Regions from separate parts of the Brenneria uluponensis genome, predicted to be linked through region 2. Evidence: predicted binding sites of a transcription regulator. Region 2 holds the regulator's gene; each other region holds the start of a gene.
The links. Region 2 encodes LexA, which represses DNA repair genes until DNA is damaged. Its sites were predicted from a motif close to TNCTGTATGTACATACAGNA; they were not measured.
Positions count from the first base shown of each region.

Region 1: RS889_RS12210 (metal-dependent hydrolase) is a predicted target of LexA. The motif match lies at 2,234-2,253, and genes of this name have one in related genera.
Region 3: sulA (SOS-induced cell division inhibitor SulA) is a predicted target of LexA. The motif match lies at 5,425-5,444, and genes of this name have one in related genera.

Region 1 is NZ_CP135917.1:2,639,768-2,647,693, forward strand. It holds gene RS889_RS12200 (oligogalacturonate-specific porin KdgM family protein) at 141-854, shown strand; gene paeX (pectin acetylesterase PaeX) at 1,170-2,135, shown strand; gene RS889_RS12210 (metal-dependent hydrolase) at 2,267-2,836, shown strand; gene osmE (osmotically-inducible lipoprotein OsmE) at 2,931-3,260, opposite strand; gene nadE (ammonia-dependent NAD(+) synthetase) at 3,487-4,311, shown strand; gene yddG (aromatic amino acid DMT transporter YddG) at 4,394-5,275, shown strand; gene RS889_RS12230 (nitrous oxide-stimulated promoter family protein) at 5,429-5,785, shown strand; gene tnpA (IS200/IS605 family transposase) at 5,911-6,369, opposite strand; gene ihfA (integration host factor subunit alpha) at 6,551-6,847, opposite strand; gene pheT (phenylalanine--tRNA ligase subunit beta) at 6,852-7,926, opposite strand, start outside.
Region 2 is NZ_CP135917.1:4,365,115-4,373,040, forward strand. It holds gene RS889_RS20330 (glutathione S-transferase family protein) at 1-378, shown strand, start outside; gene RS889_RS20335 (LysR family transcriptional regulator) at 522-1,418, opposite strand; gene RS889_RS20340 (pirin family protein) at 1,528-2,238, shown strand; gene zur (zinc uptake transcriptional repressor Zur) at 2,328-2,837, shown strand; gene lexA (transcriptional repressor LexA) at 3,108-3,719, opposite strand; gene RS889_RS20355 (diacylglycerol kinase) at 3,829-4,194, opposite strand; gene plsB (glycerol-3-phosphate 1-O-acyltransferase PlsB) at 4,324-6,780, shown strand; gene ubiA (4-hydroxybenzoate octaprenyltransferase) at 6,824-7,639, opposite strand; gene ubiC (chorismate lyase) at 7,711-7,926, opposite strand, start outside.
Region 3 is NZ_CP135917.1:1,415,003-1,422,928, forward strand. It holds gene RS889_RS06475 (MdtA/MuxA family multidrug efflux RND transporter periplasmic adaptor subunit) at 1-640, opposite strand, end outside; gene RS889_RS06480 (NupC/NupG family nucleoside CNT transporter) at 844-2,028, opposite strand; gene RS889_RS06485 (aldo/keto reductase) at 2,295-3,263, shown strand; gene ompA (porin OmpA) at 3,459-4,523, opposite strand; gene sulA (SOS-induced cell division inhibitor SulA) at 4,909-5,403, opposite strand; gene RS889_RS06500 (TfoX/Sxy family DNA transformation protein) at 5,626-6,252, shown strand; gene yccS (YccS family putative transporter) at 6,451-7,926, opposite strand, start outside.

The sequences.
Region 1 (7,926 bases), 1.7 Mb from region 2:
AAGTTTCAATTTTTAATATTCAAACCGATCTTGATCACAAAATAGATTTAATATGTCCTTAAAATAGAACCTGCTTTAAAACGAAATATTGCGTCCTTCAATTTTTTGCTTCACTCCTTAATTAATAGGGAAAATTAAAAATGAAATTAAAACTACTCGCTCTGGCTGTAACGTCATTAATTAGTGTAAACGCACTGGCGGTATCAATTGATTACCGGCATGAATGGCGGGATACTGCGAAAGGTGACCAACGGGATCGCTTATTAATATCAAACCGATTCGCCAATGGTTTTGGATTATCTTCAGAAGTATCATGGAAACAATCCAGTGCAGACAGCACGCCGAATAAGCCGTTTAATGAACAGGTTAGCAATGAAACTGAAGTGATTGCGAGTTATCTCTATAAATTCAATCAAACTTTTTCGCTGGAAAGTGGCTTTAGCTTAGTCTCCGGGTCCACATACAATACTTATCGTCCTTATCTTCGCGGTGGAGTAAAATTTGCCGATGACTGGACTGCCACACTGCGTTATCGCCCTTATTACAAACGTATCAGTGGTAATATTGGTAGTTCAAGTAATACGGCTGAGAATGGTTATAATATTACCGCAAATGTCGGCTATACGTTTCTCAAAGATTATAATATTTCTTATGAATATGACTTCAAGAAAATTAACCATGCCGGAGCAAAGAGCTATGACAACCATAGCTACAATGCCGATCATCAGGTTAAATTATCTTATAAATGGGATAAAAACTGGAAGCCTTATATTTCTTTATCCAACCTCGCAGATAACGGCACCAGCGATCATCGTCAAACCCGTTATCGTGTAGGTGTAGTCTACACATTCTAATAGGTAACGGCAGACTGCCTTGCTTGTTATAGAAGGCGGTTTATATTCTCGGATAAATTAAATTGATAACTGGTTTGGTTTTAAATTACATATTTATAATCATTGCTTGTGAATTTATTTTAATAACGCTATCATTAATTGAGTTTGATATTCCTGTGTCTAACTACCCTCTTTACGAATGAACGTTATTTGTTTAGTCATCATTTTATAGCGGACATTTTCTCCGATAAATGTCCGTTTTTTTTTGCTGAAAAAACAATATATCGAAACTGACTCTTTTCACTATTGCACCTATTACAAACCAAAAGGTATATCATGATTCTCCGTTTATTAATTGCCGGAACCATTATGATGTCAGTTAATGGATTCAGTTACTCCCAGTCGACTTTCCCCGTCTGGCCACAAGAGGAAGCTCCTGGGGCAGCGACCTCACACGCACAACCACAGGTCGTGGAAAGAAGCAAAAACCCGGCGTTGCCCGATCGAGCCGCCACCGGCGTTCGTAGCCCGGAAATTACTGTCTATCCAGCGAGTAAACCTAATGGAATCGCGCTACTCATCACACCAGGCGGCGCCTACCAACGAGTTGTTCTGGATAAAGAAGGCAGTGTATTAGCCCCTTTCTTTAATCAACAAGGCTATACCCTGTTTGTGATGACCTATCGAATGCCTGGTGAAGGTCACAAAGAAGGTGCAGATGCTCCGTTAGCCGATGCACAACGAGCTATTCGTAGCTTACGCGCCAACGCTGGCAAATGGCATATCAATCCACAACAAATTGGCATTATGGGTTTTTCTGCCGGTGGTCATGTTGCTGCCAGTCTTGGTACACGATTCGATCAGGCTGTTTATCCCGCCCAGGATGCTATTGACAAACTAAGTGCCCGGCCTGATTTTATGGTGTTGATGTACCCTGTCATTTCCATGCAAACAGCTATTGCCCACAATGGGTCCAGGATTGCACTGATAGGTCATCATCCTACCAATGCACAGATTAATCGCTATTCTGCCGAAACACAGGTTACCGATCAAACACCCCCAACATTTTTGGTCCATGCGGTGGATGATCCTTCCGTTGCTGTTGATAATAGTCTGGTTATGTTTTCGGCATTACGGGCGCATCATATCCCGGTTGAAATGCATCTGTTTACGCAGGGTAAACATGGTTTTGGTATCCGTGGGACCCAGGGATTACCCGTCGCAACCTGGCCGCAATTACTGGATAACTGGATTAAATCATTGCCAGCCATAAAAAAAGAAAATGATCATGCGGGGAAATAATCTTTATTGATGAATGGTTACCAATAGTATGATTAATGTCATCAATAAAAATAAATAGTTACGCTGTCACTGCTTTCGTCACTCATCACGATCTCCTATACTGTATAAAATAACAGTTTTCGAGACGTTTCATGACTGCGGAAGGACACCTTCTCTTCTCTATTGCTAGTGTTATCTTGGCTAAAAAAATAGAACTATCGCCCGCGCTGGCCGCAGGAGACTGGTGGCATATTATTCCAGGTGCGTTACTGACGGCCTTGTTGCCAGATATCGATCATCCTAAATCAGTGCTGGGGCAACGGTTAAAGTGGATTTCCGTTCCTATCGCCCGGGCATTTGGTCACCGCGGTTTTACCCACAGTCTGTTGGCAATCATGCTCGGGCTCTATTTTATCCATACCCAGTTACCTACTGACTGGCTAATACCCACTGATGCCTATCACGCCATGATCGTTGGCTATCTTAGCCATATCGCTGGCGATATGCTGACTACCGCAGGAGTTCCGCTACTATGGCCATGTCGCTGGCGCTTTCGTTTGCCTATCCTGAACAGTCAAAAAGGTAATCAACTGGAGCGTATCCTCTGCATTGGATTGATTGCCTTTTCAATCTTTCACCCCCAACAACCGCTTGATGGCTGGAACGACACGCTGTCAATTAAGCTTTTCCAGCACCGTGTTCATCAATTACTCATCCCATAATATACAAAACTGGCACAATATTAATATCTGACCATTTTCACAAAAAAAACCGGAGGCGGTTACCCTCCTCCGGTATGATTATACTCAACCTGAATTAATGCTGTGGATTCGTATCGTACTCCTGACAGCTTTGGAAACCCTTGTTCATAACGTGGCCCGTTTCATCAAAGCTAACGAAATAATGCTGAACCTTGCCATCATGCGTTCCCAAGATATAAGTATCACACGTTCCCCTGGCATTGACCATTGTAACGGTCGTCGAAGGAGAACCGGCAATTTGGTTCACTTGCTGCCTGGTCATACCTTTATTCACATCTCTTACCACGGGTTTTGTTAAATAGTTTTCAGCCCGATTATATGCTGTACATCCAGAAAGCATCACCGCACCTGCGGCAATACACATGATGAGTCGACCATTTTTCATTGAGGTACCCCATTTTTATATCCATTAGACTTAAGACTAGATGAGAATGTGTGGCTTCTCAAACCGAAACGCTGCTTTTGATAAGATAAAAGTTGGCACCAATAACACTAATCTCGTGTAAAACTCTCCGCACATGACTTGTTCTTTTACTCTGTGGCAGTTAACGTTAATCTTTAGCAATGAGAATAATTATTCTGGCGTATCAATAAGTTCAGGAGGGGGTTGTATGTCATTACAGCAGGAAATCATCCAGGCGCTAAGTGTAAAAAGCACCATCGATCCAGCGCAGGAAATCCGTGTGAGTGTTGATTTTTTAAAAGATTATCTTAAAGCACACCCATTTATCAAAAGTTTGGTATTAGGAATTAGTGGTGGCCAGGATTCGACCCTCACTGGCAAACTATGCCAAACCGCCATTAGCGAATTGCGCAATGAAACCGGAAAAGACGATTACCAGTTCATCGCTGTTCGTTTGCCGTTCGGTGTACAGGCCGATGAACATGACTGCCAGGACGCCCTTGCATTTATCCAACCAGACCGAGTGTTGAAAGTAAACATCAAGCCAGCCATAGAGGCCAGTGAAGCGACCTTGCGTGAGCTAGGTATTGAACTGTCCGATTTTGTGAAAGGCAATGAAAAAGCACGTGAACGGATGAAAGCTCAGTACAGTATTGCGGGCATGAACGCAGGTCTGGTGGCGGGAACGGATCATGCTGCTGAAGCCGTAACGGGTTTCTTCACCAAATACGGTGATGGAGGTACGGATATCAATCCAATCTTCCGTTTGAATAAACGCCAGGGGAAAGCGTTGTTAAAACTGCTTGGCTGCCCGTCCCATCTCTATACCAAGACCCCCACAGCAGATTTGGAAGATAATCGGCCGGCTCTGCCTGACGAAGTGGCGCTTGGCGTCACTTATGAAAAAATTGATGATTATCTGGAGGGCAAACAGATTGATCCGAAAGATGCAGCAATCATCGAAAACTGGTACAGCAAGACCGAACACAAACGTCGTCCGCCAATTACCGTTTTTGACGACTTCTGGCGTTAATTGACATAACTCAATACGTTATGCGGATGCCATTATGACATCCGCTTTTCATTGGACCCCATCTTAAGCCCTCATCATGGAAATAACGTCACAACGCGCTACGCTGGTTGGATTAAGTGCCATACTGCTTTGGAGTACGTCTGTTGGACTAATACGAAGGTTGACAGAATCGCTGGGCCCTCTTGGCGGAGCCGCAATGATTTACTCCTCCAGCGCACTATGCCTTATTCTGTTCAATGGTTTTCCTCCCATTAGAAGTCAATCCAAAATCTATTTACTGCTAGGTGGAGCCCTGTTTGTCTGCTATGAGATCTTTTTTTCTCTGGCTATCGGTTTTGCAAGTAATCGTATGCAGGCTATGGAATTGGGAATGATTAATTATCTCTGGCCTTGTCTGACTATTCTGTTCGCCATCGTTATTAACCAACAGAAAAGTCGCTTTTTCCTGTGGCCAGGTATTGCGCTGTCATTAGCCGGTATCGTATGGATCATGAAAGGCGATGGTGTCTGGTCACTATCACTCATGTGGCACAACATTATTGCCAACCCCGTAGCTTACGGATTGGCCTTTGCCGCCGCTATTGTCTGGGCACTGTATTGCAATGTTTCTCGCCGTTTTGGTGGTGGTAAAAGCGGTATTTCACTGTTCTTTGTTGCGGTATCAGCGGTGTTGTGGCGTCAATATCTGTTCAGCGAAGAACCCGTGCTTTCCTTTTCTCTGACCACGGTGTTGGAATTGCTGTTTATCGCAGGCTCTACGGCATTATCGTATATGGCGTGGGACATCGGCATACAGCGGGGTAATCTCACATTGCTGGCCACCGCATCTTACTTTACGCCAATGCTATCTGCATTACTGAGTGCATTATGGCTGAATATTATCCCCACCTTTTCGTTCTGGCAGGGAGTTCTCATGATCACGGTAGGATCACTGCTGTCCTGGATGGCAACACGTTCCTCATAAACGTATTTTTTCGCCCCTTGATCGATAATGTGCATTCCATCTTTATTCTTGTGGTGTTGTGGTGTGAACCACTATTTCATCATTTATAAATTGCATATAAAATATATCTATTAACTCAAGCACTGTGCAGCAGGAGATGGGAGAAATAATATTATGCCGGGGAAACGAATCCAACGAGAAATCCATACTGTCAGCTTGATGATTGATCTGTATGAAAAAAGGCATCCAGCACCAGAAAACGATGCCGACCGTTATGTTCATCTATTCCAATATGCGGTGAATCGTCTGGAAAGATGTTACTTTAAAGAAGAAAAACCGGCCTGCAAACAATGCCCCATCCATTGCTATCAACCAGCAAAACGCGAAGAAATCAAAACAATAATGCGCTGGTCAGGACCACGAATGCTGTTGTATCACCCTATTCTGGCTATCCGTCATTTAATAGATGACTATCGCCCAGTGCCCCCTCACCTTGTACCCAAAACAAAGAAACCCTCTAGCGATACCTAAAGTTCATCGCTCACTCAAATAAATATCCTCCGGCATAGCCGGAGGTTTTTCATATGCGCCTATAAGGCTCTGTTACCAGCCGCGCCCTAACAGGCGCATCGCGATCTGACATTTGCATCTATGGATTACTTACGGCCCGTAAACGGGCTACCCGGATATGGGATCGAGAGTTGCTCACCCAACTTATCTTGCTCCAATTGGTGCTTTATGTATTCTTGTATCTTCGATGTATTCTTTCCCACCGTATCTACATAATACCCTCGACACCAGAATTCTCGATTTCGGTATTTAAACTTCAAATCGCCAAATTGCTCATAAACCATCAGGCTACTCTTACCCTTCAGGTATCCCATAAAACTCGACACACTCATCTTCGGCGGGATCTCCAGAAGCATATGGATGTGATCCACACAACATTCTGCCTCCACGAGGTTCACGTTTTTCCATTCACACAACTTTCTTAATATGCCGCCAATTGCCCTACGCTTTTCTCCATAGAACACCTGCCTTCGGTACTTCGGCGCAAAAACGATGTGATATTTACAGTTCCATCGGGTGTGCGCTAAGCTCTTTTCGTCCCCCATGGGACCCCCTTTCAATTTTTTGCTTAACTTTTGCAGTTGCCAGACCGCAAGGTGTTTTAACAAATCGAAAGGGGTTTTTATAACCGACTTATAGCTGAAAGCTTTACGGAACCCCCAGCCTAGCTGGGGGTTTTCTATAGACAAAAAAAAAGGCCGCTTACGCGGCCTTTGGTTTAACTCTTCATTCTTTGGGTGAAGCGTTTTCTACCCGACTTTTCAATTTCTGCCCCGGACGGAACGTGACCACACGACGCGCCGTAATCGGAATATCTTCGCCAGTTTTTGGGTTACGTCCCGGTCGTTGGTTCTTGTCTCGCAAGTCAAAATTACCAAAACCAGACAATTTGACTTGCTCGCCATTTTCCAAAGCGCGACGAACTTCTTCAAAAAACAGCTCGACTAGCTCTTTGGCATCCCGTTTGCTCAGCCCAAGCTTTTCAAACAGGTATTCTGACATTTCAGCTTTTGTAAGCGCCATAGGTTCAATCCCTCAAGGATGCTTGGAATCGCTGTTTTAATGCCGCCACACATTGCGCAACCGTAGCGGCAATTTCCTCTTCTGCCAGTGTACGAGAGGTATCCTGCAATATCAGGCTAATAGCCAGGCTCTTATACCCTTCCGCTACGCCCTTTCCTCGGTACACGTCAAATAAGTTTACGCCAACTAACTGATTTGCGCCAACTTTCTTGCATTCGGTTAAAACATCGCCTGCGAGCACGTTTTCAGAGACGACCACAGCGATGTCGCGACGATTAGACGGGAAGCGTGAAATGTCCTTCGCATCAGGCACCACGCGGTCTGCAAGCCGATCCCAGCAGACTTCAAACACTACAGTACGCCCATTCAGATCCAGTTTACGTTCCAGCTCAGGATGAATGACACCAATAAAACCAATGCGTTCTTCACCTAAATAAATTGCAGCACTTTGCCCTGGATGTAATGCCGGGTTCGCCTCAGCACGAAATTCAATGGCTGACTGCTTACCTGTCAATGCCAGAATAGCTTCCAGATCACCTTTCAAATCATAGAAATCAACAGCCTGACGGGTCAGATCCCAGTGCTCTTCATACCGCGTTCCAGTAATCACCCCTGCCAACATCATATCCTGACGAATGCCCAGGTCTGCACTTTGATCCGGAACAAAGCGTAAACCGCTTTCAAACAGACGTAGACGGCTTTGCTGACGGTTCTGATTATAGACTATCGCTTCCAGTAAACCGCTCCACAGTGAGAGTCTCATCGCGGACATTTCAACCGAAATCGGACTAGGCAGAATCAAAGCCTCTTCATCTGGATGAACCAGAGACTGAATTTTGGGATCAACAAAACTGTAAGTAATTGCTTCTTGGAATCCACGGTCAACCAACATGGTTTTCACTCGTTTGAGCGACAAATCCGCTTCACGATGCTGAGTCATTGTCAGTGGTGCCAGCGTCGCCACATTGGGAATATTATCATAGCCATATATGCGTGCGACCTCTTCCACCAGGTCCTCTTCGATTTCCATATCGAAACGCCAACTTGGTGCTACCGCCTGCCATCCAGCATTGGTTTTC
Region 2 (7,926 bases):
GCTTATGATGATGCCGTAACCAACTTATTTTCTGCATTGGATAAACTGGAAAACAGGCTCAGCCATCAACGTTACCTGACAGGTGAACGGCTCACAGAAGCTGACCTTCGCTTGTGGACAACACTGATCCGTTTTGATCCTGTGTACCATACCCATTTCAAATGTGACAAACGCCGCATAACTGATTACTTCAACCTGTACGGTTTCGTAAGGGATATCTACCAACTACCTGGCATCGCCGAAACAGTAAACATGGATCATATCCGTCACCACTATTACCGCAGCCATCCCACCATCAACCCACACGGCATCATTTCCATTGGCCCCGAAAGATCATTTTCTGATCCACATGATCGATCCACCCGATTTTATGAATAATTTTTAGGATAACCGGGGGAATAGGAAAGTAAAAAACACCCGTACAGCCCCTTGAATCTACCGTGCAATGTAGATTCAAGAGGGTTATCTACAAGTAGTAAAAGGAGTACCCAATACTCCTTTTACTTAATGATGAATAACCATCACTTCTGAATAAGCAATTTTGGAATCTCACGTAAAAACCAGGACTTTGCCTCCCCCATACTATCCCGTCGCCACGCCATAATAATCTGACTTTCAAATGTGTTCTCCGGGCTGACAACTCGCAACCGTCCCTCAGCGATATCTTGAGCCACCATATCATAAGGCATAGTTGCCACACCTAACCCGGCCAGCAGTGCACGGCGTTTATCATCCATAGAACTTACGGTAAGACGAGGTTGTTTATCCAACAGTTGTACTGTCAGTACCGGACGTTCACGCGCAGTATCCGCAATAGCAATCCCCCGGTATTTAACACGAGTAACCTCGGACAACGGCTCTGGTTCATCATGAATTGGATGGCCTGGACTTGCTACACAAACACTTTTCATCAAATACAGTTTACGTGTATTGATTTCAGATGATGCGCGGAAATGCATGTCGGGTGCGATGACAATATCGGCCCGACCTTGTTCCAGACGTTCCCAGGCACCGGCCAGCACCTCCTGAATTAGCGACACCTGGGTGTTGGCCTTCAAGGACAGCTTATTCAGTAACGGAAATAATCGTTCAATCGGAACCAGTGCTTCAATCACAATCGTTAAATGCGTTTCCCATCCACGCGCTAGTGCTTCTGCATCAGTAGTGAGCTTATCCGCCGCATCCAGCAAAATACGTCCGCGTTCCAGCAGCATCCGACCAACATTGGTGAATTTGGTACGATGTCCGGAACGGTCAAACAGAACCACATCCAGCTCATCCTCCAGTTTTTGCATGGTATAACTCAGGGCTGAAGGCACCCGCCCCAATTCGTCCGCTGCAGCGGCAAAGCTTCCCCGACGGTCTATGGCATCCATGACCCTTAAAGCTTCTAACGTTAATGCCCGCTCTTTTGCCATTTTATACTCATTCAGAATTTTTGAACGTACAGACCAGATTAACTGGCTAACAATCCAGCGTCCAGCCAATTACTATCTAATACATGGATAATTTTACAGGCCGAAGACCATGATCATTAGCAAAGTAGCAGAACATTGCGGTCAGGCTGACTATGGCTGGTTACAGGCACGTTATACATTCTCTTTTGGTCACTATTTTGACCCCGAACTACTAGGTTATGCTTCTTTGCGCGTGCTTAATCAGGAAGTCCTTGCCCCTGGCGCGGCTTTTCAACCTCGAACCTACCCACAAGTAGATATTCTCAATATTATATTGCAGGGGGAAGCCGAGTACCGCGATAGCAACGGTAACCATGCCAGAGCAAAAGCAGGCGATGCGCTATTATTGGCCACGCAGCCCAATGTCAGCTATAGCGAACATAATGCTTGCCATAAAACATCACTTACGCGCCTGCAATTATGGCTGAATGCCTGCCCCACACAAGAAAACCGCACCTTGCAACGGCTCTCGCTGGATAAAAAAGGCTGTCATTTGCTGGCGTCCCCCGAAGAAACTCAGGATCAGCATAGTCTGTACTTACGTCAGCAAGTATGGATCTATCATCTGGATCTCAATATCCACGAGCAAAACACCATTACACTAAACGGTAATCGCGCTTATTTACAGTCAATAAATGGAACAATGCGAATTAATGGCATCACGCCAGAAAATAGCAAAACGTTGCATTGTGGTGATGGTGCCTTTATCCAGCAGGAAGCAAAAATAACCGTTCTGGCGGAAACGCCAATGCGAGCACTGCTCATCGATCTGGTGGTCTGATACTCGGACCAGGTTGTCTTTTCGGTGTTTTTGTCCAGGCATGATAAGATAAATCATAATGCTCTCAGACATGCTTCGGGGTTACTGCAATGGATTCAATCAATCCGGGAAAACTTCTTGCCTTGGCCGAACAGCTTTGTCAGCAGCGCTGCGTGCGCCTGACACCTCAGCGGCAGGAGGTTCTGCGTTTGATGGCGCAACAGCCTGGCGCTATCAGTGCTTACGATTTACTGGATCTGCTCCGTGTTTCTGAACCCCAGGCAAAACCACCTACGGTTTACCGTGCTCTCGATTTTCTACTGGAACAGGGATTTATTCATCGGGTCGAGTCCACTAACAGTTATGTGTTATGTCATCATTTCGAAGAGCATAATCACACATCCGCATTATTTATCTGTGACCGATGCGGCCAGGTAACGGAGCGGCAAACAGTCGGTGTCGAGGAAAACCTTCAGCAATTGGCTAAGCAGTCAGATTTCATTTTGCGCCACAGTGTGGTGGAAGCTCATGGATTATGCAGTGCATGCCAGCAGGTTGAATCATGCGACCACCGAGAAAATTGCAATCACGATCACAGTATCACCATTAAAAAACGATAGTTGCGACTCAATTTTCCTATCCCTCGAGTATTCCGCTGTGAACCACATAATCAATGTCCGCTAAGTACCGGTGGATGATTTAAAATTTATATTTTTGGAGAACTCATTAGAAAGTAAAAACTGTAAGAGGAATTGCTGAAATAGATGGCTGGTAAAAGTAGGGGAATAAGTAAAATAACGGCATCTCACTTGAAGACGCACCCGCTCATATTAGAAGAGCGAGCGCTATATTTTAAAGGCCGAGATGAATAAAGGAAATGAAGGAATATATCAGTTCCAATCGCTGTTACGAATGACACCAACCGCCAGTCCTTCAATAGAAAAACTCTGTTCACGCAAGTCAACAACAATAGGTTTGAATTCTCTGTTTTCCGCCAGTAACTGTATGATGTTACCTTGTTTTTTCAGACGTTTAACGGTAACTTCGTCATCAATACGCGCCACAACAACCTGACCATTATATACATCTTGCGTTTTATGCACGGCCAGTAGATCACCATCCAGAATACCGATATCTTTCATCGACATTCCGCTGACTCTTAGCAAAAAATCCGCACTCGGTTTAAACATGGATGGATCAACCTGATAATGGCACTCAATATGCTGTTGAGCCAGCAAGGGCTCACCGGCCGCAACCCGGCCAATCAAAGGCAATCCAAGATCTTCTTCTTCCATCAACAAGCGGATACCACGGGACGCGCCGGTAACAATCTCGATCACACCCTTGCGTGCCAGTGCCTTTAAATGCTCTTCTGCGGCATTAGGGGAACGGAATCCCAACTGCTGCGCAATCTCTGCCCGTGTAGGCGGCATACCGGTTTGTGAGATATGATCACGGATAAGATCATAAACCTGCTGTTGTCTGGCTGTTAACTCTTTCATCCCGCCCCCTGGTTGTTTATACAGTTTAGCTGTGAGTATATACAGGGAAGGTGTCGATGGGAACCTTGATATTGCCATTCAGCGCTTTTTTCTCCGATTCTGGAAGCCGTCATGCAAAATGATTCCACAGTAGTGAGATCCAGACGACAGCAGCCAACAAACAGGCGACGAAAACAGCTGCCGAGCCAATATCTTTCGCTCGTCCCGATAATTCGTGATACTCCAGCCCCACTCTGTCGACTACCGCTTCGATAGCGCTATTGACCAATTCAAATAATACAATCAGTACAACTGACCCGATGAGTAATAGCCTTTCAATTGTTGAAACTGGCAGCCAACAAGCAATAATAATAGAGGCAAGAGTGAGTAATGACTCCTGACGAAATGCAGCTTCATGCCGCCAGGCCTGCTTCAACCCCTGGAGGGAATATCCCGTTGCTTTGATAATACGGGTTATTCCAGTTGCTTTATTCATACTTACTCCATTCCTTTATTCGTGATTGAACGCAATTTTAACGCGCTATCATCGTCTCATCACCACAGATCTCCAGTGAGGTTTCTGGTATCCTTGCGGCGAGTTGCTAACAAGAGGCTTCTGGTTGTTATGTCAGGTTGGCGTAGAATTTACTATAACTTACTGAATTTCCCCCTTAAACTCTTGGTAAAGAGTAAGATTATTCCTCATGATCCTGTCGCTGAATTGGATTTGGATCCTTCACGTCCGGTTTTCTATGTATTGCCCTATAACTCTAAAGCGGATCTACTAACGCTGCGGACTAAATGTCTGGCGCTGGGGCTACCAGACCCTTTACAACCATTGGTTATTGATGGTGAAGAGTTGCCCAGCTATGTATTTATTAATGATGGTCCACGAGTATTCCGCTACTACGTCCCCAAGCAGAAATCCATAAAACTGTTTCACGACTACCTGGATCTGCATAGCAGTAACCCGGCGTTAGATGTACAGATGGTGCCAGTTTCAGTGATGTTTGGTCGCTCGCCAGGTCGTGAAAATCAACATCAAGCCACACCACACCTGCGTTTGTTAAACGGCATTGAGAAATTTTTTGCTGTTTTATGGCTAGGACGTGATAGTTTTGTCCGTTTTTCCAGTCCAATATCGCTCCGTTATATGGCGACAGAGCATGGCACTGATAAAACCATCGCTCATAAGCTGGCCCGCGTCGCGCGAATACACTTTGCCCGCCAACGTTTGGCCGCTGTCGGGCCTCGGCTACCAGTAAGGCAAGACCTTTTCAACAAATTGTTGACGTCAAATGCCATCACCAAAGCAATTGATGATGAAGCTCGTGTAAAAAAAATCCCCCATGAGAAGGCGCAACAGAATGCCATAGCGTTGTTGGAAGAAATTGCCGCGAATTTCTCTTATGAAGTGGTACGATTGTCGGACCGGGTGCTGAGCTGGACCTGGAACCGCCTTTATCAAGGGATTAATGTTCACAATGCTGAACGGGTACGCCAACTGGCGCAAGACGGTCACGAAATTGTTTATGTCCCCTGCCACCGCAGCCATATGGATTATCTGCTGCTCTCCTATGTGCTTTATCATCAAGGGTTAGTACCACCCCATATTGCTGCTGGCGTTAATCTGAATTTCTGGCCAGCTGGCCCGATTTTCCGCCGCCTGGGCGCGTTTTTTATCCGCCGCACTTTCAACAACAAACTTTACTCTACCTTGTTCCGAGAATACCTGGGTGAACTATTCACGCGTGGTTATTCCGTAGAGTATTTTGTCGAAGGTGGACGTTCCCGTACCGGACGACTGCTGGAACCCAAAACCGGCACGCTATCGATGACAATTCAAGCTATGTTGCGTGGTGGTACCCGAGCAATCACCCTGGTGCCCGTCTACATCGGCTACGAACATGTGATGGAAGTGGCTACTTATGCCAGAGAACTTCGTGGCGCCACTAAAGAAAAAGAGGGTTTCATACAGATGGTGCGTGGTTTGCGCAAACTACGTAACCTCGGACAAGGGTATGTGAATTTTGGCGAACCCCTGCCCTTAATGGCTTACCTAAATTCGCACGTACCACAATGGCAGGAAGCCATTGATCCTATCGAAGTCCAGCGCCCAAGTTGGTTGACACCCACAGTGCAGGACATTGCCATGAATATCATGGTTCGCATTAATAATTCGGCCGCGGCAAACGCCATGAACCTATGCTCTACGGCGCTGTTAGCTTCTCGTCAGCGTGCTTTGACCCGCAAGCAGATGGAAGAACAGCTGGAGTGTTATCTGCAAATACTGCGCAATGTTCCTTATGCTACCGACATCACCGTTCCCAACAAAACAGCAGCCGAACTGCTCGACCATGCATTGAGCATGGATAAGTTTGAAGTCGAAAAAGATAATGTTGGTGACATTATCATTCTCCCGCGTGAACAAGCGGTATTGATGACCTACTACCGTAACAATATCCAACACTTGCTGGTATTGCCCTCGCTGATTGCCAGTATCATCATCCATCATCGAACGGTTACCCAGACAGAGCTGTTGCGTCAGGTCACATTGGTTTACCCACTCCTGCAAGCTGAACTTTTCTTGCACTACGAAAAATCCCAATTGAGTGATGTATTGACTGCACTAACAGAAGAACTGGCTAGTCAGCGCCTGATTTTGATAGATGAAAAAGGGTTGGTACTGAATCCAGCGCGGATAAGAACACTTCAATTGCTATCGGCGGGTATTCGCGAAACCCTTCAACGTTACGCCATTACACTATCATTACTCAGCACAAATCCGAGTATCAGTCGCAGTATGCTGGAAAAAGAGAGTCGTAACATGGCTCAGCGCTTGTCAGTATTGCATGGAATCAACGCACCGGAGTTCTTTGATAAAGCTGTTTTTTCCACGCTGGTTAACACGCTGCGGACAGAAGGTTACATCAATGATACTGGCGATGCTATTCCGGAAAATACGTTGGAAATCTATAGCATCCTGGGGGACATGATCACCCCAGATGTCAGACTGACAATAGAAAGCGCCAGCGCGTCAGAGAAATCGGCAACACCGGAAATCCCTCCATCAGTGGCATAAAGCCACATATGGCTGCGGTAGTGTCCCTACCGCAGCCATTCGATTACAAACCGAGCAAAATGCCGGCAAACAACACCATACCAACGTAATTGTTATTTCTGAAAGCACGGAAACAACTTTCACGCTCACGCCCGGCAATCAATCTCTGTTGGTAAGCAAACAATCCGGCCGCAATCAGCACTGACCAATAAAATATTTCACTTAATCCGGCCAGATGCCCTAATGCCAACATGGCCATCAACGTGAACAACTGTAACAGCCCGACAATCAATGTATCATGACGTCCGAAAAGAATAGCGGTCGACTTGATACCAATCTTCAGGTCATCGTCACGGTCCACCATGGCATATTGAGTATCGTAAGCGACAGTCCAGCAAATATAAGCCAGGAACATAACCCAGCAGGACACCGGTAATGACTCACTTACCGCCGCATAAGCCATCGGAATAGACCAGCCGAAAGCCATCCCCAACACAAACTGGGGAAGATGACTGATGCGTTTCATGAAGGGATAAACCCATGCCAGCGCCAACCCGGCCACGGAAAGCCAGATAGTCATATTATTCATGGTCAGCACCAGCCCAAAGGACAGCAATACCAACACGATAAACAGCACTTTGGCGGATTGCTCACTGACCGCGCCACTTGGCAATGGCCGCGAAGCAGTGCGTTTGACATGACCGTCAAAATGACGATCTGCATAATCATTAATCACACATCCTGCTGCACGCATCAGAAACACGCCGGCCACGAACACCCATAGTATCCAAGGTTGTGGTACTCCCCGCCCAGCCAGCCACAACGCCCATAGCGTTGGCCATAATAACAGCAGAGAACCTATCGGCTTATCAATGCGCATTAAACGACAATATGCAACCCAGCGTCCTGCCGTTAAACTTCTTTCCAACTCGGTATTCTCCTCTCTGCCGGTCAGAATGTTTTACTGACCATCGAATAAAGTGGGGCATCCGGTAAAAAAAGCTCGGTGATCAACAGCGGATTACCGGAAAGTACCAGGCATGAACGACGAACCCAAAGTGAACCACAACGCCCGAGATGGATAAAATTACGCTTCGGTGGGCCTTGTAAAAACAGATAGCGTCCCAGTGGCGTATTACCTATCTGTGTCAGATCTATCTCAGCCTC
Region 3 (7,926 bases), 2.1 Mb from region 2:
TTAAACCAACCCGACCGCTGATAGGCGCGGTAGTACGGCTATAGTCCAACTGTAACTGGGAACTTGCGACCGATCCCAGATCGGATTTGACCGTTGCCTCATACTGCCTGACCTCCGCTTCTTGCGTATCGAGCTGTTGACGGGAGATCAGATTGGTTTTCACCAACTGCTGATAACGTGCCAAATCCCGCCGTGCATTGGCTGCAATAGACTGATCTTTGGCTAACTGCCCCTGAGCTTGAATCAGCTCTACCTGAAAAGGCCTGGGATCAACTTCAGCCAGCAGATCGCCGGCTTTTACTTGTTGCCCTTCCTTAAAATTCAGTGCTATTAGCTGCCCGCTAACCCGGCTGCGCACGGTCACGGTATTGGCGGCAGTAACCGTGCCCAATCCAGAAAGATAGTAGGGTACGGAATCTTTCTGGGAGAGCGCGACCTGAACCGGTGGTAGCGGCATTTGTCGGCGCCGTCCGCCACCACTCTTACCGCTGGATGATGAAGGCGTTGCGTTTATTCCATTTGTCGCGGCGGTCGGCGGCGCTGTTGTAGTTTGTGGTTGATGGAAATAACGCCAGATAAAAAAAGCAGCAGTAACGACAACAAGCAGAGTCAATAAGCGAAAGGCACGTTTGGCGTTCATATAAGAGTTGAGATCCCCATAAAACACGAACTGGCGTAACTACATAGAAGCATGCGCATAGGGTACTAGTTTAAACAGTTATCAGAGGATAAAAATGAAGGAAATATGGAAGATATGTCAGAGATTGTAGAGAAAGAAAATCTCTGATTATTCACATACAATCAGAGATTCTCCACAAAGGTCCCACTGAGATTAACGACGAGTCATAAAACCAGGCCGGCAATGGAAGCAGAAAGCAAACTGACCAGTGTCGAACCATAAACCAGCTTCAAACCAAAACGGGAAACGACATTTCCCTGCTCTTCATTCAGGCCTTTAATCGCCCCCGCCACAATACCAATAGAAGAAAAATTGGCAAAAGACACCAGAAAAACAGAGAGAATGCCTACGCTGCGTGGGGATAACTGGCTGGAAACCTTTTGCAGTTCCATCATGGCGACAAATTCATTGGAAACCAGTTTGGTTGCCATGATGCCGCCAACCTGTAACGCTTCTGCTTTGGGAATACCCATTATCCAGGCAAACGGATAGAAGAAATACCCCAGAATCTCTTGAAAACTCAGTCCAAAAATCGCGCTGAACAGGGCGTTTATTGCGGTAATCAAGGCAATAAAACCAATCAGCATCGCTGCAACAATGATCGCCACTTTGAAACCGGCCAGAATGTATTCCCCCAGCATTTCGAAGAAACTCTGCCCTTCATGCAGATTGCCGAGATGAAGCTCTGGTTCTTCACCGACGCGATAGGGATTGATCAATGACAGTACGATGAAGGTACTGAACATGTTCAACACCAGTGCGGTGACCACATACTTGGCATCCAGCATGGACATATAGGCACCAACAATCGACATGGAAACCGTCGACATCGCGGTGGCTGCCATGGTGTACATGCGTTTTTCCGACATCTTGCCCAGAATATCCTTATAGGCAATGAAGTTCTCTGACTGCCCCAGAATCAGGGAACTGACGGCGTTAAACGACTCCAGTTTTCCCATGCCATTAATCTTGGAAAGCACGGTACCAATCAGACGAATGATCAATGGTAATAGCTTGATATATTGAAGAATACCAATTAAGGCGGAGATAAAGACGATTGGGCAGAGCACTTTCAGGAAGAAGAAGGCCAGACCTTTATCACTCATATTGCCAAAGACAAAATTGGTGCCTTGGGCTGCATAACTAAGCAGTTTATCAAACAGCTCTGCAAAGCCTTTTACAAATCCCAACCCTACATTGGAGTAGAGGAAAAAATAGGCTAACAATATTTCAATTATCAGTAATTGAATAATAAATCTGATGCGAATGCTTTTGCGGTCGCGGCAAACCAGCAGTGATAAGCCAGCAATAACAATTAATGCTAAAACGAATTGCGCAATGTGAGACATTTTTGCTCCAAGTATGATGCAGACCGATTTCGGTTGTCATTTTATGTAACGCATGCGCTAAAAATAAGATTAAACGCGCAGAATGCGAATTATATATTCGAAAAGAACCTAAACTGAAGCCCGGGTCTCATAGCATTTACGTCTTTGTAGATCACTCTCACGGAGAGTACGGTTCGATTGATATGCAAGAGGCAAATGACGCATGCTATGGATTCTTCCGTGTAGTGCGAGAAGTGGTGTGGTTTTTTAATAAAAGGAGATGATTTATGCCGGCGTCAGAATCATTACGTGAGCTTGGACAGTCAGGAATTCGGGTTCCGTTATTAACATTTGGTGGCAATGTTTTTGGGTGGACTATCGATCAATCCGTGTCGTTCAGCATACTTGATGCTTTGTTGGATCAAAAACTTAATTTTATTGACACTGCTGACGTTTATTCGATCTGGGCTCCGGGTAATAAGGGGGGAGAGTCAGAAACCATTATAGGTAACTGGCTCAAAAAGACCGGTAAACGAGATCAGGTGATTATTGCCACCAAAGTGGGCAAAGATATGGGCGAAGGTAAAAAAGGGTTATCAGCGCACTATATTCGCCAGGCGGTTGAGGATTCATTACATCGATTACAGACAGATTATATCGATCTCTATCAGTCTCATGACGATGACAACGAAACGCCTCTTGAGGAAACACTGTCCACCTTTGATGCTCTGATTAAGGAAGGAAAGGTACGAGCTATCGGGGCTTCAAACTATGAAGCAAACAGATTACAGCAGGCGCTTCGTGTCAGTAAGGAAAATCATCTGGCGTGTTATGAAACCCTGCAACCGGAATATAATCTCTATGATCGCCAACATTATGAAACCACGCTGGAGCCACTGGTAAAAGAGCATGGACTGGGTGTTATTGGCTATTATTCGTTGGCTAGTGGATTTTTGTCTGGCAAGTATCGTTCACCGGAAGATGTGGTAAAAAGTAAGCGTGGGCAGAGCGTTGTCGAGCATTATCTTAATGACCGGGGCATGGGGATTCTGTCCAAACTGGATGCTATCGCTGATGCTCATCAAACTACACCAACTCAGGTTGCGTTGGCCTGGTTGATTGCCCGACCAGGGATAACTGCTCCCATTGTCAGTGCGACATCGGTGCAGCAAGTACAAGAATTGGCCGATGCCACCAGACTAAAACTGATAGCAGAAGACATTGATGCTTTGAATAAAGCTAGCGCTTACTGTTGATTATCGACTCTGATGTGAAATTCTGCTTTTTGCCTTCTGACCTGAACGGTATTTCAAGTCATGGGAAGGTCGTCACTGTGTTGGATCTCAACCATAAAAAAACAGCCCCGGAACGAACCGGGACTGTTTTCTATGACTCAATACGTCATACGCAAAGGTTTATCAATGTGCATGCGCTGAGTTATGTTGTGCAACTTAAGCCTGAGGCTGAGTTACAACGTCTTTAATACCTTTAACTACGATTTCTACGCGACGATCCGGCGCCAGGCAGTTAATCAGCGCGGCACGTCCTTTCACGTTATTACAGGTAGAACCGGTAACCGGGTCGGATTCACCAAGACCGCGGGCAGAAATCTTGTTAGACGGGATCCCTTTGGAAACCAGATAGTCAACAACACTCTGTGCACGTTTGGTAGACAAGGCCTGATTATACTTTTCAGAACCCAGACGGTCAGTGAAGCCCAGAACAGCAACAGAACCGTCTTTAGGATCCATTGAACTCAGTTGAGAGTACAATTGATCAAGAGAACGCTGGCCTTCCGGTTTCAGCACTGCTTTGTCGAAGGTGAACAGAACATCGGATTTCAGTGTGAAATGTTTGGTGTTAACAACGGGTGCCGGAGCTGGCTCAACAGCGGGGGCTGGAGCTGGAGCTGGAGCGGCAGTGTCCTGACCAAAGCGATAAGAAACACCGACACTTAACATACCGTTATCAGGACGTCCGCCAACAGTGGACGCGTCGCCGATGTTGTTAATCCATTGGTAATCCAGGCGGGTTGCCCAGTTTGGGGTTATTGCGTACTCAACGCCGATAGCCGCTAATGGGGAAACACCGGTATCATGACCGCTGTTGCCAGTCACGTCATCGCTGCTATCAGCACGCCATACAAAACCCCCAAGACGAGTATAGACGTCCAGATCGCTCATTATTGGATAGCTCAACTTCGCTGCCAACTGAACGCCTTGAGCTTTGAAATTGCCACGGTTTGCACCGACATATTTCATACGACCCAACCAGTCGTAACCCATTTCAAAACCTAAATAAGGGTTAGCCTGATAACCTGCAAAAACACCCGTGCCCAGTTGATCTTTCTGCGCATCGTTAGTCGTTTGATAACCGTTGCCATTCATGCCAGCATCGTGATACTGGGACCAGCCCAGTTTACCACCTACATACCATGTATTATCGTTAGGTGCGGCTTGTGCTACTGTAGCAAAGCCGGCCAGTGCCACTGCAATAGCGATAGCTGTTTTTTTCATTTTACGCCTCATTATCATCCAAATCGGTTACTAGCGCTAAAGGCTAATAACCTTTGGTTAGAATCCCTCGTTGGAGCCATTGCCCTTATGTTTTCTATTCACAACCAATTAAGTGATTTTTTATCCCATTAAGTGGTGTTATCAGAAGAGCAACTCCAGCGAAGTAAAGTCTACAACGTGATGTGAAAGTTACAAGTATGATGTGATGCAGCTCATAAAAATACCAGCTGTCTATACATACTTATTAACAAATAATAGCTGATTGTAGCTGTTTATATGGCGAAGTCATTATATTTAAAACTGACCAATCAGTTCTTAACATCAAGCATAGCGCGGGGATTCGCGTTATGTAGTGTTTTTCCTGGTGAGAAAATTCTGAATTTGCTTAATGATATAATCTTGAGTGAATCTTTAGCGTAGAAAATAGTCTATCAATAGTTTTATCCTCTGAACGCATGATAAATCCATAGGTGTTTCCACTCTGTGCAGCATGCTGCAGTCGTATCTTTTCCTCATTACTCAATTCTTCTGACAACCAGCATAGTACGGCGCTGTAATTCCCAGTAAGCAGTGCTTTTTCCATGGCATCAACGGTGTTCACTGGGCTGAGGTGATGCAACTGGATTGTTTTATTCAGAGGTAACCCGGCCTGTTGTAACCAGTGACGACTGATTTTTTTCTGCGGAGAAAGCCATAGTAACCAGCGGGATTGCATTCCCAATTGCCGTAAGAGAGGAATCAGAAGATGTTCAAGCACTGGTTGATCCGGAGTGTAGACAATTTCACTGATAATACCGCCATTTGATGCGCTGGACGGTGCTTCATGTCCTGGCAATGAGGAATGACAGAAGTTGCGAGAATTAACGGATTGAGTGCGCATAATGTGTTCTACCCACAGCGTTACTGTATGGGTGTACAGTATCTTTTGTGCGAACAAAGATCAACCCGAATTTTTTGAAAGCGCCTCGCATAATTCATATGCAATTTCAGTCAACTCTATTTTGTATTTGAAGCTACCGCCCTGCATGTGTTTAATTAATGATTCCTGTTACATAGTCGTTAAATCAAACAGGGAAGATCTTTCACTACTAAGGGTAAAGTAATGAAACAACTATGCGAAAAAAGGATTTTACAGTCGAAATGTGTTTTTGCTCCTTTGGGACACATAAGCTCTCGTTCTCAGTTTGGTGGCTACAGTATTGCCGCTGATCAGATTATTTTTGCGTTGGTCTCGGGGGGAGAGCTTTATCTTAGAGCGACGAAACACCTTGAAAACTATTTTCTGGCACTCAATGTGCCCAATCTTATTTATACCAAACGAGGCATGCCTGTCCCGCTAAGTTATTATCTGGTAGACGATAGACTTTGGGGTAATCATGAGAAATTGCTTGGGTTGGCGCGGAGATCGCTACAGGGTGCCAGACAGGATAAAACAGCCAGGAGTCAGTGCTGTCGTTTAAAAGATTTGCCTAATCTCAATCATGATCTTGAACGGCTATTATGGAAAGCGGGTATCAAGAATATTGCGGATTTACAGGAACTTGGTGCTAAATTGAGTTACCTTAAACTCCGGACAGTGAGCCAACATCTCAGCGTCAATATCTTGCTGGCTCTGGCTGGGGCTATCTGTGGAATTCATTTAGCCGCGTTGCCTCACGGTATGCGTAATGAGTTGATAGAGTGGTTTGAACATAACACTCCAAGTATTAGCCAACCGCATAAACATTAAAGGTTTATCAAGATAATTCAGCAAGATAAATACTGCTTGCTCATCTTGGGCAAGCAGTATCCTGCATTCAATGGCTCGCAAATCATCAACATCAATAGCTCTGTTAATCGTTCACATAGCTGCATTTGCCGCACCGCGAGCTGTTCTCCCATCTTTGCTCATCAGATTATCTGGTCAATGTACAATTATGCCATCGACTCAGGCAGTGGGACGGTTATTGATGCTTGATTCAAACATCTGATTCTTCAATTGCGTTAATTCGGGTAACAAGCCAATAAGCAAGCCTATCTGTTGGAGAACCAAGGGCTCTTTGCTATCTGGGTCGGGTGACAGGGCTTGAATACGAGATCCCAACACATTGAGTTCCTGTGTAACGCGCGGCTGATCGCTTGCATTGTGATGGAGAGCATCATCGACATAACAAACCGCATCATCCAGAAGCTGCAATATCTCTGGCGCTGCTATTTTTTCTCGGTGTGCGCCCAGCGTAGAGATATAACTTAACAGCGTATGATTAAGGCACATCAGACGAAATACGCCTTCCATTGTTTCGCGGGTGGCATGGGGTTCTGCTGACATATTGGATATGACTGAAGCCAGTTCCGCATCGCAGTTATGCGCATCACGGCGCGCAATACGGTAGATAAGACCATTATCTTTACCCTGATGGTATTGCACCATAATGGCATCCAGATAACGGCAGTTTGCATCCAGCGTTTTATTAATCACTGCTGGTAATCCCCGGAAACGCCAGTCAGGCCAGATAAAATTCACCGCCATCCAGGCGACCGCACATCCCAGTAATGTATCCACTACACGTGGTACAGCGACTTCAAATCCTTCACCCAAAAGATTAAAACAGAGCAACACCAGCAGAGTGATAAACATGGTGGCATGAGCATACTGCACATTACGAAAAGCGAAGAATAATACGCCGCTGATGACGATCAACACCAGCTGCCCTTCAATCGAGGGGACGAAGTAAAGGATCGGGAGCCCGAGCAGAATTCCGCTAAGCGTGCCAATAATGCGCAGTGCAAGACGGCGACGGGTCGCATTGTAATTGGGCTGACACACGAACAGGCTGGTCAGCAATATCCAGTAACCGTGCTGTAACCCGGTTGTCTGAATAAAGATATAACCGGCGCAAAGCAGTACAGACATGCGCACGGCATGGCGAAACAGGGCTGATTTTGGCGTCAGGTGGCGGCTGATGCGTAAGCGAACATCACTCCAGCCGGTTATTTTATCATCAGACAGACTGTTTTCCTGATGATTGTTCAGTTCAATAGTCTGTTCGGATTCGATGGTGGATAACTGGGCGTCAATAGCGCGCAGATTGTTAAGAAGATAACGCAGCGCCTTGATCTGACCTGCATCGACGCCTTGCTGAGCCACCTTGTCAAGGGTTGATCCAAGATGCACGAATGCTTTTTCAATGCGGGTATCATGCTGGTACTTCTGATGCAACAAAATAGATTGAGCCAGTTGCTGACAGGCTCGGGCCTGCATGGAAAGCAGCCGTTGGAACCGGAACAACACATCACTGTAGCGCAGCGTTTCACGCAATTGTTCATATTGCACATGTGAAGAGCTGGCTCGTTCGTGAATGTCCTGCGCCACAAAATAGTAATGCAATGTGCGGCGAGTGCCTCGTTGACCACGATCTCCCCG